Regions from separate parts of the Agreia sp. genome, predicted to be linked through region 2. Evidence: predicted binding sites of a transcription regulator. Region 2 holds the regulator's gene; the other holds the start of a gene.

Region 1 (6,813 bases), on a different contig from region 2:
AGACATCCGCCCTCATCCTCGACCGCCAGCAGGGCTCCCCCGAGTTTCTCGTCGACGACGACATCACCGAGTGCGACTACGGCGACTGGCAGGGCGGCACCCTGAAGCAGCTCAGCACCGAGAAGCTGTGGAAGGTCGTGCAGTCGAATCCGTCGGCAGTCGTGTTCCCCGGAGGAGAGTCCCTCGCGGCCATGCAGTCGCGGGCGGTCGCGGCCATCCGGGGCCTGGATGCCCGCTTCGAAGAGCAGCACGGCACCGGGGCGGTGTGGGCGGCTGTCAGCCACGGCGACATCATCAAGTCGGTTCTGGCCGATGCCTACGGAATGCACCTCGACCTGTTCCAGCGCATCAGCGTCGGCCCCGCATCCGTATCGATCGTGCGTTACGGGGCCGACTCGCCGAGCGTTCATGCCACGAACACGGAGTCGGGAGACCTGTCGTGGTTGCGCAGTGCGCCAGCGCCGGCGGATGCGCCCGTCGGCGGCGGCGCCGGCACGGACTGACCGCCCTCGACGCTCGTAGAATAGAGTCATGCCTCCCCTCGTCCACGGCTTCGACTGGCCCGATCGGGTGGTGGTCGGCACGGTCGGTCAGCCCGGTTCCCGTTCCTTCTATCTGCAGGCCCGCACGGGCAGACGCATCGTCAGTGTCGGCCTCGAGAAGCAGCAGTCCGCCGCCCTCGCCGAGAAGATCGAAGAGATTCTCGACGAACTGATGAGCCAGGAGGGCAACCCGGCCAGCGTGCCGGCGACGACGCCGGTAGAACTGGTCGACAACGACCCCCTCGACCCCGTCGACGAGGAGTTTCGCACCGGCACGCTCAGCCTCGGCTGGGATCCCTCGACCGCCCGGGTGGTCATCCAGGCCTTTCCGATCGTCGAGATCGAGATCGACGAGGATCAAGACGAACTCGAGCTCGACGCCACCGATCTCGAGCCCGACGAAATGCTGCTCGTGCGCATCCCCGTGGGCTCGGCCCGGGCCTTCGCCAAGCGCACCCTCGAGATCGTCGGCGCGGGCAGGCCGCTCTGCCCGCTGTGCGGCATGCCGATGGATGCCGATGGGCACGTCTGCGACCCGTCGCCGGGCCTGGAATGACCTCGGCGCCCGAACCTGCCGGCGACCTCGACGCCGAACTGGTCATCACCGGGCGCATCACGACGGCGTCGAATGCGACGTTCCTCGCCGAGATCGGTGAGACCGTCGTCGTCTACAAACCGGTCGCCGGCGAGAATCCGCTCTGGGACTTTCCCGACGGCACCCTCGCGCAGCGCGAGGCGGCGGCCTACCTCGTCTCCGAGGCGTTCGGCTGGAACATCGTTCCGCGCACCTGGCTGCGTGACGGCCCAATGGGCCTCGGCATGGTGCAGCTCTGGCAAGACGTCGACCCCGAGCAGGATGCCGTTGATCTCGTTCCGGCCGACGAGCTCCCTGAGACAGGCTGGCGGCGCGTGCTCGACGCGATGGATGAAGACGACCGCGAGGTCACGCTCATCCACGAAGACGGCGACGCGCTGCGGCGCATGACGATCTTCGATGTCGTCACCAACAATGCCGATCGCAAGGGCGGACACATCCTGGCGATGCCCGATGGACACCGGCACGGCGTCGACCACGGGCTCACGTTCCACGAGGAGCACAAGCTGCGCACCGTGCTGTGGGGTTTCATCGACGATGATCTCCGCCCCGACGAACTCGCGGCCGTCGACAGGGTGCGCACCTCGCTCTACGGCGAACTGGGCGAGAAGTTGGCCGAGTTGATCACGCCGAGCGAGCTGGATGCGGTCGACGCCCGCTGCGAGAGCCTGCTCGCGCGCCCGCGTTTTCCGGCACCACGGGGCCGGATGCCCGCGGTGCCGTGGCCGCTGTTCTGAGCTACTCCTCGGTTTTGAGTGCGAGGCCGATCGCGAAGAACGTCGGGGCCCAGTGGCCGACGAAGATTCCCCAGCGGTCGGACTGCGCCTTGTCGTCGGACTTTTTCGCGCGCGACACGAGCCACGCCGTGAGTGCCAGACCGATGGATGCGAAACCCGCAAGGTAGGCGAACTCGCTGCGCAACCCCAGGTCGTGCGCGGTGCGGATGGGGTTGAATCCGGCTTGCTCGATGACTTTCTTTGCCATTATGGCGACCTTTCGTCAGGAGCCCGTAAGGGGCTCTTCTCACTTTGACACGAGAGAACGCCCGGCCCGCAGGGATTGCGCGGCCGGGCGTTCTCGTACTGTCTACTCTCGAGCTACGCGGCGAGCGGCAGCTCCGCTGTGGCCGAGACCACGCTGAGCCGGCCGTCGAGAACGTCGACCGAGATAGCGCCGCCATCCGGCACTGCGGATGCGACCAGCAGCTCGGCGATGCGGTCGTCGAGCTCGCGCTGAATGACCCGGCGCAGCGGGCGGGCGCCGTACTCGGGCTCGTAGCCGTGCTCGGCGATCCAGTCGATCGCCTGCTCGCTGATCTCGAGCGACAGGTTGCGGGCCTCGAGACGCGAGCGGGTCTCATCCAGAAGCAGGGCCACGATCTGCCGCAGCTGCGGCTGGTCGAGCTTCGTGAACAGCACGATCTCGTCGATGCGGTTGATGAACTCGGGGCGCATGGCCTCGCGCAGCTTGCCCATCACCCGGTCGCGCAGCGCCTTGTCGTTGCCGAACCCGTCGGCGGCACCCGCGGCCGCGAAGCCGATGGGCGCGCCGCGGCTCGCGAGAAACTCCGAGCCGATGTTGCTCGTCATGATGATGACCGTGTTGCGGAAGTCGACGGTGCGACCCTGTCCATCGGTGAGGCGTCCGTCGTCGAGCACCTGCAGAAGCAGGTTGAAGACGTCGGGGTGGGCCTTCTCGATCTCGTCGAAGAGAATCACCGAGTACGGGTTGCGCCGCACGCGCTCGGTGAGCTGGCCGGCCTCGTCGTAGCCGACGTATCCGGGAGGGGCGCCGACCAGGCGCGAGACCGTGTGGCGTTCGCCGAACTCGCTCATGTCGAAGCGCACCATCGCCGTGGAGTCGCCGAACAGCGACTCTGCCAGCGCCTTGCCGAGCTCGGTCTTGCCGACTCCGGTCGGGCCGAGAAAGAGAAAGCTGCCGACGGGACGGTTCGCGTCGCCCATGCCGGTGCGGTTGCGGCGCACGGCCTTGGCGACCACCGAGACGGCGTCGTGCTGGCCGATGACCCGGCCGTGCAACTCGTCTTCGAGCACCGCGAGGCGCTCCCGGTCGACCTGGGTCAGGCGGGCGGCCGGAATACCGGTGGCCCGCGAGATCACGGCGGCGATCTCAGCCTCGTCGACGACGGCCTCGGCCGAGACGGTATCGCCGGTGGATGCCGAGGGCTTGGCCGCGGACAGCTTCGCGTGCACGGACTCGATACGGTCGCGCAGGCTCGACGCCTCCTCGTAGTGCTCGAGTGAGACGGCCGCGTTCTTCGACGCCTCGAGTTCGCTCAGCTCTTCGAGCAGCGCGGATGTGTCGACGCGGGATCCGAGGCGCAGTCGCAGGCGAGCCCCGGCCTGGTCGATCAGGTCGATCGCCTTGTCGGGCAAGAACCGGTCTGTGACGTAGCGTGCCGACAGCTCGACAGCGCCGCGGATGGCCTCGTCGGTGTAGCGCACGCCGTGGTGCTCCTCGTAGGCGCCGCGCAGCCCCGAGAGGATCGCGACCGCATCTTCGATGGAGGGCTCGCCGACGTGAACGGGCTGGAAGCGGCGTTCGAGCGCCGAGTCCTTCTCGATGGAGCGGTACTCCTTGAGCGTTGTCGCGCCGACCACGTGCAGCTCGCCGCGGGCCAGCCGGGGCTTCAGGATGTTTCCGGCATCCATGCCCCCCTCGCCGGAGCCGCCCGCGCCCACGACCGTGTGCAGCTCGTCGATGAACACGATGAGCTCGGTCTTGTGGGCGCTGATCTCGTCCATGAGCGTGGTGAGGCGCTCCTCGAAGTCGCCGCGGTAGCGAGTGCCCCCGAGCATGGCCGGAAAGTCGAGCGAAATCACGCGCTTGTCGCGCAGCTGCTCGGGCACGTCTCCGGATGCGATGCGCTGGGCCAGGCCCTCGACGATCGCGGTCTTGCCCACGCCGGCCTCGCCGATCAGAACGGGGTTGTTCTTGGTGCGGCGCGACAGGATCTCGATGGTCTGCTCGATCTCGTCGGCACGGCCGATCACAAGATCGAGGCCGCCGTCTCGCGCCATGGCGGTGAGGTCGGCTCCGAATTTGTCGAGCGTCGGGGTCGTGGATGCGTCGGGTGCGTCGGCCTGCATGGCCGGCGCCTGCTCGCCCAGGGTCTCGCGGAGGCCGGACTGCAGGGCCTCGGGAGTGATGCCCGCGGCCGACAGCACCTGGCCGGCAGGAGCATCCTGGCTGATCACGAGCGCGAAGAAGAGGTGCTCGGGGTCGATGTAGGTGGAGCCGGATGCGCGGGCCACCTGGTAGGCGTGGAACAGGGCGCGCTGCGCCGACTGCGTGAACACCGGTGCCGAGTCCGTCGATCCGGTCTGCGCCTGGGGCAGGCGCTGCTCGGCGGCGTCGGCGATGTCGGCCGGGCGCACGCCGAGTCGTGCGATGACCTCGGCTGCGGGCTCGGTCTCGGCGAGCACACGCAAAATGTGCAGCGCGTCGAGCTCGCGGTGGCCGTGCTCGATGGCGAAGCGCCCCGCGGATGCGAGAACCTCGTGGGTGCGCCGGCTCATGAGTCGGCTGATGTCGATCGAGCGCCCGGCCTGGGCCGCGCGCTCGCCCTGCAGGTAGCGGGCGAGGAATTCGTCGAACGAGTTGCTGCCGGCTGCACCTTCGTCGGGAGACGTGTTGGGGTCGAAACGGTCGGGCAAAATAACCTCCTGATGAAACTTGAGTGCCTTCGACTCAACTCAACAATGCGGGGCGCGATCTATTCCCGCGCGCTGTGATCGCGCCGAGCCGCTGAGGTGCGGAGAATGGCCGCTTCGATTCGGGCAATGTCAAGTGGTGGTTGCAACGCTGGGGTTAGGCCGTTTCGAGGAGTCGGGCGAGCCGGTAGGTGGGGGTTTGAAGGTCAAGGGTGGGTCTGGGGCGTGCGTTGAGCATGTTCTGGACCCGCTTCAGGTCGGCGGGAGTATGGCCGGAGAGGTCTGAACCCTTCTCGAACCAATGCCTGAGGAGCCGGTTCGTGTTCTCGTTCGTGCCGCGCTGCCAAGGCGAGTGCGGATTGCAGAAAAATACGGGCGCTTCGAGTTCGGCGGTGATGCGACGATAGTCCGCGAGTTCGGATCCGCGGTCCCAGGTGATCGATTGGCGGAGCTCGGTCGGGAGGTCTTTCATCGCGGCGATCATCGCGGTCGCGACGGTGTCTGCTGTGTGGTTCTCGGGCAGGTGCAGCAGGATCGTGTATCGGGTCGATCTCTCGACCAGGGTGCCGATCGCGGACGCGCTGTTCGGCCCGACGATGAGGTCACCTTCCCAATGACCTGGAACGGCGCGATCGGCGACCTCGGCTGGTCTGTCGCTGATCGTGAACGCGTCTTTGTAAGGGCTCACGAAACGGCTCCCACGGTTATGCGGGTTCCGGCTCTGACGTTTCGTTGAGAGCTGCCGGGCAAGATCCGCGCGCAGAATCCCGCGGGTCTGGACGTAAAGAGCCCGATAGATCGTTTCGTGACTGAGCTGCATGCTCCCATCATCAGGGAACAACTCCGTCAGAACCCTCGAGATCAGTTTCGGCGACCACCCCTCGTCCATGGCGTCCTCGACGAACCCTGCAAGCACAGGGTTCTGCGCCAACTTCAGACCTTTAGGTCGGCGCCGCTGCTGATGCGCCCAGTTATGCGCCCGCGTCGCGTAATACACCCTGTCCGGGCTCGAGTTCCGGCGGATCTCCCGCCAGATCACCGTCCGGTCCCGACCGATCACCCGAGCAATCCGAGAATGACCCCAGCCCTGCCGGAGCCCGGCCTGGATCTCGATTCGTTCCTCGAGACTCAAGAACCGGCCAGCATCGAAATCGGCCGCGACGAGGTCAACGATCTGACCGCCATCTCGACCCTGCTTAATCTCCATGGCACCACTCTTGAGCCACCACTTGAACGAGATCCGGTCCGACGCGCCAAACATCGCCGCCGCATCATGAGGTGACATTCCCGAACAGACAAGATCCACAAACGCATCCCTCACCCCCTGCCCATACCGAACGCCATACTTCTTCGTTGTCATCAACACTCCGATCAATCAGAGCGTTGCAACGACCATATGACTCCGCCTCGCTCGGAAGCGGCCATATTCCGCACCTCAGTGCGGCCTGTGGTTCCACGGCATCCGGGTCGCCGCCCGACAGCTGACGTTTCTCGACGATCGATGTCGCGCATTTCTTCCCCGGATGCCCTACGCCGGCGTGTACAGCCACGTCACCGCGGCGGCGCTGTACAGGATGCCTGTGCCCCTGCGGCTGAGCTCGCCACGCGAGCTGCACATCTCCGTGCCCGCAACGCGCCGTGCTGTCGATGCCCGCGCCATCGTCGGGCACAAGGTCACCTTCCGTCCCGGTGACTGGGACGGGCGTTTCGGGTTTCCCGTAACGACTCCCGAACGCACCTGGTGCGACCTGGCGTCACTGCTCACGCTTCCGGAACTGGTGGCAGCCGGCGACAAGCTCATCTCGCGACGACTCCCGCAGACCAGCCGAGCCGCGCTCGAACTCGCCGTCGCCACCTACCCGTCGCGGCGCGGCATCCGAAATCTGCGTCGCGGACTCGTGCTTCTCTCTGACAGAGCCGAGTCTCCGCGCGAGTCGCTGTTGCGCGTCGCGATCGTGCTCGCGGGACTCCCGGAGCCCGAGGTGAATAGAAGCGTGTACTC
Region 2 (9,259 bases):
GCATCGCGTCGATCGCCACCGTCATCGGCGGAGCGGCCACCGTGCGCTTCGCCTTCGTGGCATATCTGCTGGGCGGCGTGCTGATGCTGTTCACCACGTGGCCCGGGCCTCTGGGCGCACTGCTCGTGCTGCCGTACGCGCTGAGCGTGCTGCCGTACTGGTCGATCGCCGATGCGGATGCGGAGCGCGCGAACCGAGGTTGGCGCCGGTTTCTGCTGTTCAACTTCATCTCGGGCTTCGTGGTGACCATGCTGCTGATCTGGCTGCGGGTGCTCGTTCCCTGAACCGCGTCCGCGCTCCGTTGGTTATGGCTCGTAGTGCAGGCTCGGCCACGTCGATCGGCCCGTCCATCCCCGCTTCTGCAGTTCGCGCTCGATCACCAGCAGGATGTGGTGCGGCTGCACCAGATCTCCGCGCATCACGTCGATCGTCTTCCAATCGACCTCGTCGAGTTTGCGCTGGCGCCGGATGTCGTTCTCCCAGGCGTCGTGGCTCGTCGCGTGCACGAAGCCCTTGTATTCGATGCCCAGGTGAAAGCCGCGAACACGCAGGTCGGGGCAGGCGAGCACCCGTCCGTTGTCGTCGCGCACGGGCTCGTTGACGATGAGCTCGGGAAAACCGGCCTTCTGCAGGAGGAGCCGCAGCTCGGTCTCCTTCGGCGAGTCGACACGTTCCCGCACGGCGTCGAGAGCCTCGGCGATGAGTGCGCGCTGGCGCCGGCCCGAGTGGGCGGAAGCGGCCTCGCGCAGCCGCTGGCGAGTGGTGAACGGGCGGCGTGTGCCGTCGGGTTCCCTGAATCCCCGCAGCAGGTAGTCTCCGGCGGCGACGAGCTCGAGGAGGTTGAGCTGCGTCGCCAGGTCGAGCCAGGTCTGCTCGGCGGTGCACATCCGGAGCCCCCGCGAGCCGTGCCAGGCCTGCGTGCGCGGTGCGGTCGAGTGGCCGACGATGCCTCGGGCCCGGGGTGGTCGCAGTGGCCGGGCTACCGTCACGTGGATGTCGGCAGCCCTCTCGAGTCGCCGCGGAAGGGGGCATCCGTAGAGCAGCGCCGCCGTGGAGTGGCTGATGTACGACTCGGCGGGGGCGATAGACTGCCACGCGAGGCACCGCTGCCGCAGGGTGGGTGCGCTCGAGGCGAGCCGAGTTCCGTAGAAGGGCGCGTGCAGGTCGGATGCGCGGAGCCGGCTACGGCTCACGCCCGCGCGGCGGGCGTCAGCAACCGAGAAGGGCGCGTTGCGGAAGTCGTCAGGCAGCGGGGCGGCGTGGGGCATCCGCCCAGTGTCACGGAAGACGCGCCGATTCGTCGCAAGTTGTCCACAGGCCTCGACCGGGCAGGTGCCGTCGTCAGATGTCGCACATGGTGGCCTTCGACCACTCCGCACCAGCAATCTGCGTCACCTCACCACGGGCGCCTTCGGGAGGGAGAGGTGATGTGGCGCAGATGGCGAGCTTCGGCCGGATGAGGCCGCCATCTTCGACAGCTCAGTGTCGGAGGTCGGGGAGCTTCACGAACATCATGAGTACGAGGCCCACCGCGACGACGAGCACGATGCCGAGGATGCCCCAGTACTGCGCGCCCGCGACGGCGATGAAGAGCGACCAGAGGCCGGGGGAGATGAAGCTCGCCGCACGCCCGGTCGTGGCGTAGAGCCCGAAGATCTCACCCTCGTGACCCACCGGAGACAGGCGGGCGAGCAGCGAGCGCGACGCGGTCTGGGCGGGGCCGACGAACAGGCAGAGAGCCAGGCCGCCTATCCAGAACACGATCTTGCCGGCGTCGTGCAGGGCGAAGACGCCTAGGCCCGCGACCACCAGACCGACGAGCGAGAAGAGGATCACCGCGCGCGGGCCGAAGCGGTCGTCGAAGCGCCCGGCGACGATCGTGCTGACGCCGGCCACGAGGTTCGCGGCGATTCCGAACGCGACCACCTCGAGAAAAGAGAAGCCGAAGGTACCCGAGGCGATGATCGCTCCGAAGGCGAAGACGCCCGCCAGGCCGTCGCGGTAGACGGCACTCGCCACGAGAAACCAGAACGTGGGCCGGCTCTCACGGAACAGTCGACTGATGTCTCGAACGAGAACCGCGTAGCTCGCGACGAAGCCGACCCGGGGGCCGAGCGCCGTCGCCGGGGGCAGCTCGGGCACGAAGACGAAGATCGGAATCGCGAAGAGAACGGTCCAGACGGCACAGCCGACGGCGACGATGCGGAAGGGCAGCCCGTTCTCTTCGGAGAGTCCGAACCAGTCGGCGCTGTATGCCACGACGACGACCACGAGCGCCACGATGCCGCCGATGTAGCCGAGTCCCCAGCCGAGGCCGCTGACCCGCCCGATCGACTGCTTCGTCGAGACTTGCACGAGCAACGCGTTGTAGTTCACTCCGGCGAGTTCGTTGAAGACGCTGCCGACCGCGACGAGCGAGGCTCCGAGCACGAAATAACTCGGCTGCCCCTGCACGAAGAAGAGCCCGCCCATGCACAGGATGAGCAGGATCGTGTAGACCAGCAGGCCGGCCTTGCGGTTGCCGGCGCGGTCGGCACGCTGGCCGATGACCGGCGCGAGAACGAGGATGACGAGCCCGGCGAGAAAGATCGCGAAGCCGAAACCGCTGGCGAGGTCCGCGAGCCCCGCCACCTTCGCGGGGTCGTCGTCGGGCAACGCGGCCACGTCGGCCGGCAGGAACACGTCGGTCGTGAGGTACAGCGCGGTGAAGATGAAGGTGAGAATGACCGAATTGAAGGGCTGCGTCGCCCAGTCCCACAGCGCCCACGCCCTGACCTGCCGTGCGGGAACACTCATGGTCACACAGTAGCGCCGCCGCGGCTAGGCTGAGCGAATGGATCGGCACCGGGGAGTCTTTCTCGGCCGAGGCCGCGGCGGAGACACAGCAGATCTGCGCGAGCACAATCTCGCAATCGTGCTTCGTTACCTGCGCGACTACGGGCCCTCGTCGCGTGCTCGAATCGCCGAATGGTCGGGGCTCGGACTCTCCACGCTCACCGGCATGATCGCCGAGCTCAAGGAGCTCGAACTCGTGTCGGAAGACCTCGCGGCCACCCAGGCCCACGTCGGTCGGCCGACGCACTCGGTCTTCCTCGCAGGCGGCCGCCTGGTCGTCGCGGGCCTGCGCCTCGACGTCGACGGCGTGCAGGCTCGCACCGCCACCGTCGCCGGCGATCACCTCGGCCAGTACTCCGACAGGCTCGACCTCGTGCGGGCGCAGCCCGAACTCGTCGCGGAGGCGCTCGCGACCGCCATCGACTGGGTTCTCGAGAGCGTCGACGCGCCTCGAACGCTCGTGGCGATCGAGATCGCGTCGGGCTGGCCCGGCGAGCATGACCTCGTGCCGGATGTCGCGGCACGGCTGGCCGCTGCCGGCCGAGCCGATATCACGCTGGGTGCGGCGTCGGTCAGCTCGTGTTCCGCTCTCGCGATCGTGCGCAGCGACACGAAGGGCCTCTTCGTCGATAGGAGGGCCGTGTACATCGGCGGTGAGCGCTCACTCGTCGGGGGAATCATCGTCGACGGCGAGCCGCTCGACCTCCGCGGCTCTCGCGCGGCCGATTTCGCCCGCATCCCCTCGGCGCTGCCGGGCGGGGGTCGCGAGACCCTCGCCGATGTCGTCTCGCTGCCGTCGCTGCTGGCCGCCGCAGGCATCCGGTCGCGGGGCGACGCCGAGATCTACGCCCACGCGCACCCTCGGGATGCGCGCGCCGCCCTGCTCGCAGCGCTCGGCGAGGGCGACCCGCGGGCTGTCGATGCCGTCACCCACGCGGCGGGGGTGCTCTCGGGTGCCATCGACGCGATCGTCGCCGTGCTGGGGGCCGATGTCGTCGTACTCGACGGGTATCTTGCGGCGCTCGGGGCGTGGCTGGTGCCGGCCATGGATGCGCGAGTGCAGGTCGTCGTGGCGGCGCCGCTGGCGTCGCGCGCGGTCGACGGCGCGGTGTTCGCGGCGCGCGACGCCGTTCTCGCGCAGCCGTCGCGGCTGCGTGCGTAGCCCTTTTTCGCGGGCGCGTTCAAACTTGAGTCGACCTAGCTCAAGTTTTGCTGTGAGGACTTGACACCCATCTCGGCCGCTGGCACACTTGAGTCAACAAGGCTCAACCCTTGGGCAGACTTAGCATTTCGTTTCAGCAAGCAAAACAAGGAGAAATCACCCACATGGCTCGTGCAGTAGGAATCGACCTCGGTACCACCAACTCGGTTGTCGCGGTCCTCGAAGGTGGAGAACCCACCGTCATCGCCAACGCGGATGGCTTCCGCACGACCCCCTCGGTGGTCGCCTTCACCAAAGACGGCGAGGTGCTCGTCGGTGAGACCGCGAAGCGCCAGGCCGTCACCAACGTCGACCGCACCATCTCTTCGGTGAAGCGCCACGTCGGCACCGACTGGACCGTCGACATCGACGCCAAGCCGTACACCCCTCAAGAACTCTCGGCGCGCATCCTCGCCAAGCTCAAGCGCGACGCCGAGTCGTACCTCGGCGACACGGTCAGCGACGCCGTCATCACGGTTCCGGCGTACTTCAACGACGCCGAGCGCCAGGCCACGAAAGAGGCCGGCGAGATCGCAGGCCTCAACGTGCTGCGCATCATCAACGAGCCCACCGCCGCCGCGCTCGCCTACGGCCTCGACAAGGGCAAAGAAGACGAGCTCATCCTGGTCTTCGACCTCGGTGGCGGAACGTTCGACGTCTCGCTCCTCGAAGTCGGAAAAGACGACGACTTCTCGACCATCCAGGTGCGCTCCACCTCCGGTGACAACCGCCTCGGTGGAGACGACTGGGACCAGCGCGTCGTCGACTACCTGATCAAGCGCTTCAAAGACGCCACCGGCGTCGATGTCTCGGGCGACAAGATCGCCAAGCAGCGCCTGAAAGAGGCCGCGGAGCAGGCGAAGAAAGAACTCTCGTCGTCGACCTCGACCAGCATCCAGCTGCCGTACCTGTCTCTCACCGAGAACGGCCCCGCCAACCTCGACGAGACGCTCAGCCGCGCCAAGTTCGAGGAGCTCACCAGCGACCTGCTCGACCGCACGAAGAAGCCGTTCGAAGACGTCATACGCGAGGCCGGCGTCTCGGTCAACGACATCGCCCACGTGGTGCTCGTCGGTGGATCGACCCGCATGCCCGCCGTCGTCGACCTCGTCAAGAAGCTCACCGGTGGCAAAGACCCGAACAAGGGCGTCAACCCCGATGAGGTCGTCGCCGTCGGCGCGGCCCTCCAGGCCGGCGTGCTGAAGGGCGAGCGCAAAGACGTTCTGCTCATCGACGTCACCCCGCTGAGCCTCGGCATCGAGACCAAGGGCGGAATGATGACCACCCTCATCGAGCGCAACACGGCCATCCCGACCAAGCGCAGCGAGACCTTCACCACGGCAGACGACAACCAGCCGTCCGTCGCGATCCAGGTCTTTCAGGGCGAGCGCCAGTTCACCCGCGACAACAAGAACCTCGGAACGTTCGAGCTGACCGGCATCGCGCCGGCCCCGCGCGGCATTCCTCAGGTCGAGGTCACCTTCGACATCGACGCCAACGGCATCGTGCACGTGTCCGCCAAAGACAAGGGCACCGGCAAAGAGCAGTCGATGACGATCACGGGAGGCTCCAGCCTGTCGAAAGACGACATCGCCCGCATGGTTCGCGAGGGTGAAGAGCACGCCGCCGAAGACAAGAAGCGCCGTGAGGCCGCCGAGGTGCGCAACAACGCCGAGCAGCTCGCCTACTCGATCGACAAGCTCATCAAAGAGAACGACGACAAGCTGCCCGAAGACGTCAAGACTTCTGTTCAGGCCGATGTCGACGAGCTCAAGACCGCGCTCGCCGGTGAGGACAACGACGACGCCGTGAAGGCCGCGTTCGACAAGCTGAACGAGAGCCAGGGCAAGCTCGGCGAGGCCATCTACGCCTCGAGCCAGGCCGACGCCGCGGCAGCGGGCGACGAGCCGACCGACGCCCCTCAAGACGCCCCGAGCGACGAAGACGTGGTCGACGCCGAGGTTGTCGAAGACGACGAGCCCACGAAGGACAAGTAACCATGACTGACCAGTCACATCCCGAGAACGGGCCTGACGAGTCGGTCGACACCCCGTCGACAAGCTCGGGGAACGAGTCGTTCCCCGAGCCTGTCGAAGGGCAGCCCGTCGAGGGTGAGTTCATCGAGGCCGAGGGGCCTGATGTCGAGACCTCGCTGAGCGACGCAGACCTGAGCTTTCTCGACGACGCGTCGACCGCGTCATCGTCGACGGCCTCAGACGAGGTGCTCGCCGCAGAACGGCTCGCCGACCTGCAGCGCGTCACGGCCGAGTACGCCAACTACCGCAAGCGCACCGAGTCGAACCGTGAGATCGAGCGCGAGCGTACGGTCGGCGACGTCGTGAAGGTGCTGCTGCCGGTGCTCGACGACCTCGACCGTGCTGAGAAGCACGGCGACCTCGGAGACGGGCCGTTCGCATCCATCGCGCAGAAGCTGCGCGGCGCAACCGGGCGCCTGGGACTCGCACCCTTCGCGGCCGTGGGCGACGATTTCGACCCGCAGCTGCACGAGGCGATCTTCCAGCAGCCGTCGGCCGAGGTCGAGGTCGAGACGGTCGCCGACGTCATCGAGACGGGCTACTACCTCGGTTCCACGCTCTTGCGTGCGGCCAAGGTCGTCGTCTCGACGCCGGTCAGCGCGTAATCACAACCTGGTAGCCCCTTCGACACGCTCAGGGAATGGATTCGTTCCCTGAGCCTGTCGAAGGGCTGAACAAAACAAGGAAAACATGGCCAGCCAGGATTGGTTCGACAAAGACTTCTACAAGGTGCTCGGCGTCTCGAAAGACATCTCCGAGGCCGAGCTCAAGAAGACCTACCGCAAGCTCGCGCGCACCTACCACCCCGACTCGAACCCCGGCGACCCCCAGGCCGAGGCCAAGTTCAAAGAGATCTCCGAGGCCAACTCGGTGCTCTCCGATCCTGACCAGCGCAAGGAGTACGACCAGATCCGCGCGATGGGTTCCGGGGCACGATTCCAGGCTCCCGGCCAGCAGGGCGGCGGCTTCGAAGACGTCTTCGGCGGCATGTTCGGCGGCGGCGGCGCAGGCGGTCGCGGTGGCCAGCAGTACACCTACACCCAGCCCGGTGCCGGCGGCCAGTACGACGACCTGCTCGGAGGACTCTTCGGCGGCTCGTCCGGCGGGTTCCGCGGATACGGCGGGCCGACCCGGGGCCGCGACGTGACGGCGCGCGCCACCATCGACTTTCACACAGCCACCAAGGGCGACACCATCACGCTGCAGACGGCAGACGGGCGACCGATCACGGTCAGGATTCCAGCCGGCGTCTCCGATGGCCAGAAGATCAAATTGCGCGGCAAAGGCGAGGGCAGTCCCGACGGGGGCGAGTCAGGCGATATCGTCTTGACCGTGACCGTGCGCAAACATCCCGTATTCGAACGCGACGGGTTGAACCTCCGCGTGAACGTTCCCGTGACCTTCGTCGAGGCGACCCTGGGTGCGACGATCGAGGTTCCGACCCTGGGCGGAGACCCGGTCAAACTCAAGGTCGCTCCCGGCACGCCGTCGGGTCGCGTGCTGCGGGTCAAGGGTCGCGGCGTCGAGACGTCGAAGGGCACGGGCGATCTCCTCGCCGTGGTCCAGGTCGCCGTTCCGGCGCACCTGAGTGCCGAGGCGCGTGAGGCCCTCGAAGCCTTCCACGCGGTCGAGCCGCAAGAGAACCCGCGCATCGAATTGCTCTCCAAGGCGCACGAGTAACCGGTCGCATCCGCATCACCCCGCACCAGCCAGACAGGAGGGCAGGCCATGGACGAGAACTCACCGATGTTCGCGATCGCCATGGCCGCCGAACTGGCGGGCATGCATCCGCAGACCCTGCGCCAGTACGACCGCATCGGGCTGGTCAGCCCCACGCGCACGGCCGGCAAGTCGCGCCGTTACTCGATGCGCAACGTCGTGCAGTTGCGCGAGGTCGCGCGCTTGTCGGCCGAGGGCGTCAGTCTTGAGGGCATCGCCCGCATCCTGACCCTCGAGAACCAGGTGACGGCCCTCTCGAGTCGCGTTCGCGAACTCGAGGGCGCCCTGGCCGACGAACTGCTGAATCGACCCAACCGGCGCGTCTTCGCGGCAGGCGTGCAGGGCGACGTGGTGTCGCTGAAGCACGGAACCCGATCGGCCCGCCGCACGGAGATCGTGATCTGGCGCCCCAATTCCGCAGACCGCGACTGACCTCGCCAGCAGGTACCGGTGCGGTCAATAGCTCCCGGTGTGCCGGTATCCACTGTCCGCGCCGGTAGCTGCTGCTCAGGTCACCGGAGTCGAGACGAAGAGCAGGCGGTCGCTCGCGACCAGCTCGTTCAGTGTGAACACTCGGTCGAGGTCGTGGCCCGCCGCCACGGCGGCATCCCGCTGCGAGTTTGTCTGCGGCGCCATGCGCCCCTGCATGAAACCGCCGAGGGAGCGCACCGCGCACGCCGCGATGATGCCCTCCGGAGTGCCGCCCACCCCCATCACGGCGTCGATGCCCGATCCGGGCGTGGCCGCGGCGATCGCGATCGACACATCTCCCTCGCCGACGAGGTGCACGCGCACTCCGACGCCGCGCAGCTCGGCGACGACGGATGCGTGCCGCGGCTTGTCGAGAACTCCGACGACCAGTTCGTCGATCGGCTTCGCGAGCGCCCGTGCCAGCCGCGCGGCGTTCTCGGCCGCCGACGCGCCGACGTCGAGCACGCCGATCCCCGCCGCAGAAGAGATGAGCTTCTGCATGTAGAACACGTCGCGCGGATCGAACATCGTGCCCCGAGGCGCCAACGCGATCACGGCCACGGCCCCGGGCAGGTTCTCCGCCGCCAGCCTCGTTCCGTCGAGCGGGTCGACGGCCACGTCGCACGCCGGCCCCGTTCCCGTGCCGAGCCGCTCGCCGTTCGCGAGCATGGGAGCCTCATCCTTTTCTCCCTCGCCGATCACGACCGTGCCCGCGAAGGGGGCCCGGCCCAGCGCATCCCGCATCGCCGCCACGGCCAACTCGTCTGCGCCGCTCTTGTCGCCCGACCCCACGAGCGGCAGGCATGCGGATGCCGCGGCCTCGGTCGCGCGCACGATGGCGGCCACGAGATCGGCCGGGTAGTTGTGGGCTCCGACGACGGTGGTCGGCGCGAGGGACGGCGTGTGCGAGGGCATCACTGAAGAGGGTAGCGTTCTCACTCGTGAGCACTCCTTCGATTGTCGAGATCCGCGACACGCCGTTCGACCACCCCGACTC

Evidence for each region. The regulator HspR, encoded in region 2, represses chaperone genes until heat shock. The targets are predictions, from matches to a motif close to AAGTTGAGTCNNNNNGACTCAACTT.
Region 1: ACE5CZ_RS14365 (ATP-dependent Clp protease ATP-binding subunit) is a predicted target of HspR. The motif match lies at 4,831-4,855, and genes of this name have one in related genera.

The regions. Positions count from the first base shown of each region.
Region 1 is NZ_CAXVWM010000202.1:418-7,230, reverse strand. Features, by position in the region: gene ACE5CZ_RS14385 (histidine phosphatase family protein) at 1-503, shown strand, start outside; gene ACE5CZ_RS14380 (DUF3090 domain-containing protein) at 532-1,098, shown strand; gene ACE5CZ_RS14375 (SCO1664 family protein) at 1,095-1,874, shown strand; gene ACE5CZ_RS14370 (hypothetical protein) at 1,876-2,121, opposite strand; gene ACE5CZ_RS14365 (ATP-dependent Clp protease ATP-binding subunit) at 2,235-4,814, opposite strand; gene ACE5CZ_RS14360 (IS30 family transposase) at 4,969-6,171, opposite strand; gene ACE5CZ_RS14355 (hypothetical protein) at 6,335-6,813, shown strand, end outside.
Region 2 is NZ_CAXVWM010000142.1:96-9,354, reverse strand. Features, by position in the region: gene ACE5CZ_RS11040 (prenyltransferase) at 1-284, shown strand, start outside; gene ACE5CZ_RS11035 (hypothetical protein) at 306-1,268, opposite strand; gene ACE5CZ_RS11030 (MFS transporter) at 1,480-2,796, opposite strand; gene ACE5CZ_RS11025 (hypothetical protein) at 2,834-3,997, shown strand; gene dnaK (molecular chaperone DnaK) at 4,162-6,033, shown strand; gene ACE5CZ_RS11015 (nucleotide exchange factor GrpE) at 6,036-6,677, shown strand; gene ACE5CZ_RS11010 (DnaJ C-terminal domain-containing protein) at 6,763-7,752, shown strand; gene ACE5CZ_RS11005 (heat shock protein transcriptional repressor HspR) at 7,801-8,223, shown strand; gene ACE5CZ_RS11000 (fructose-bisphosphatase class II family protein) at 8,299-9,177, opposite strand.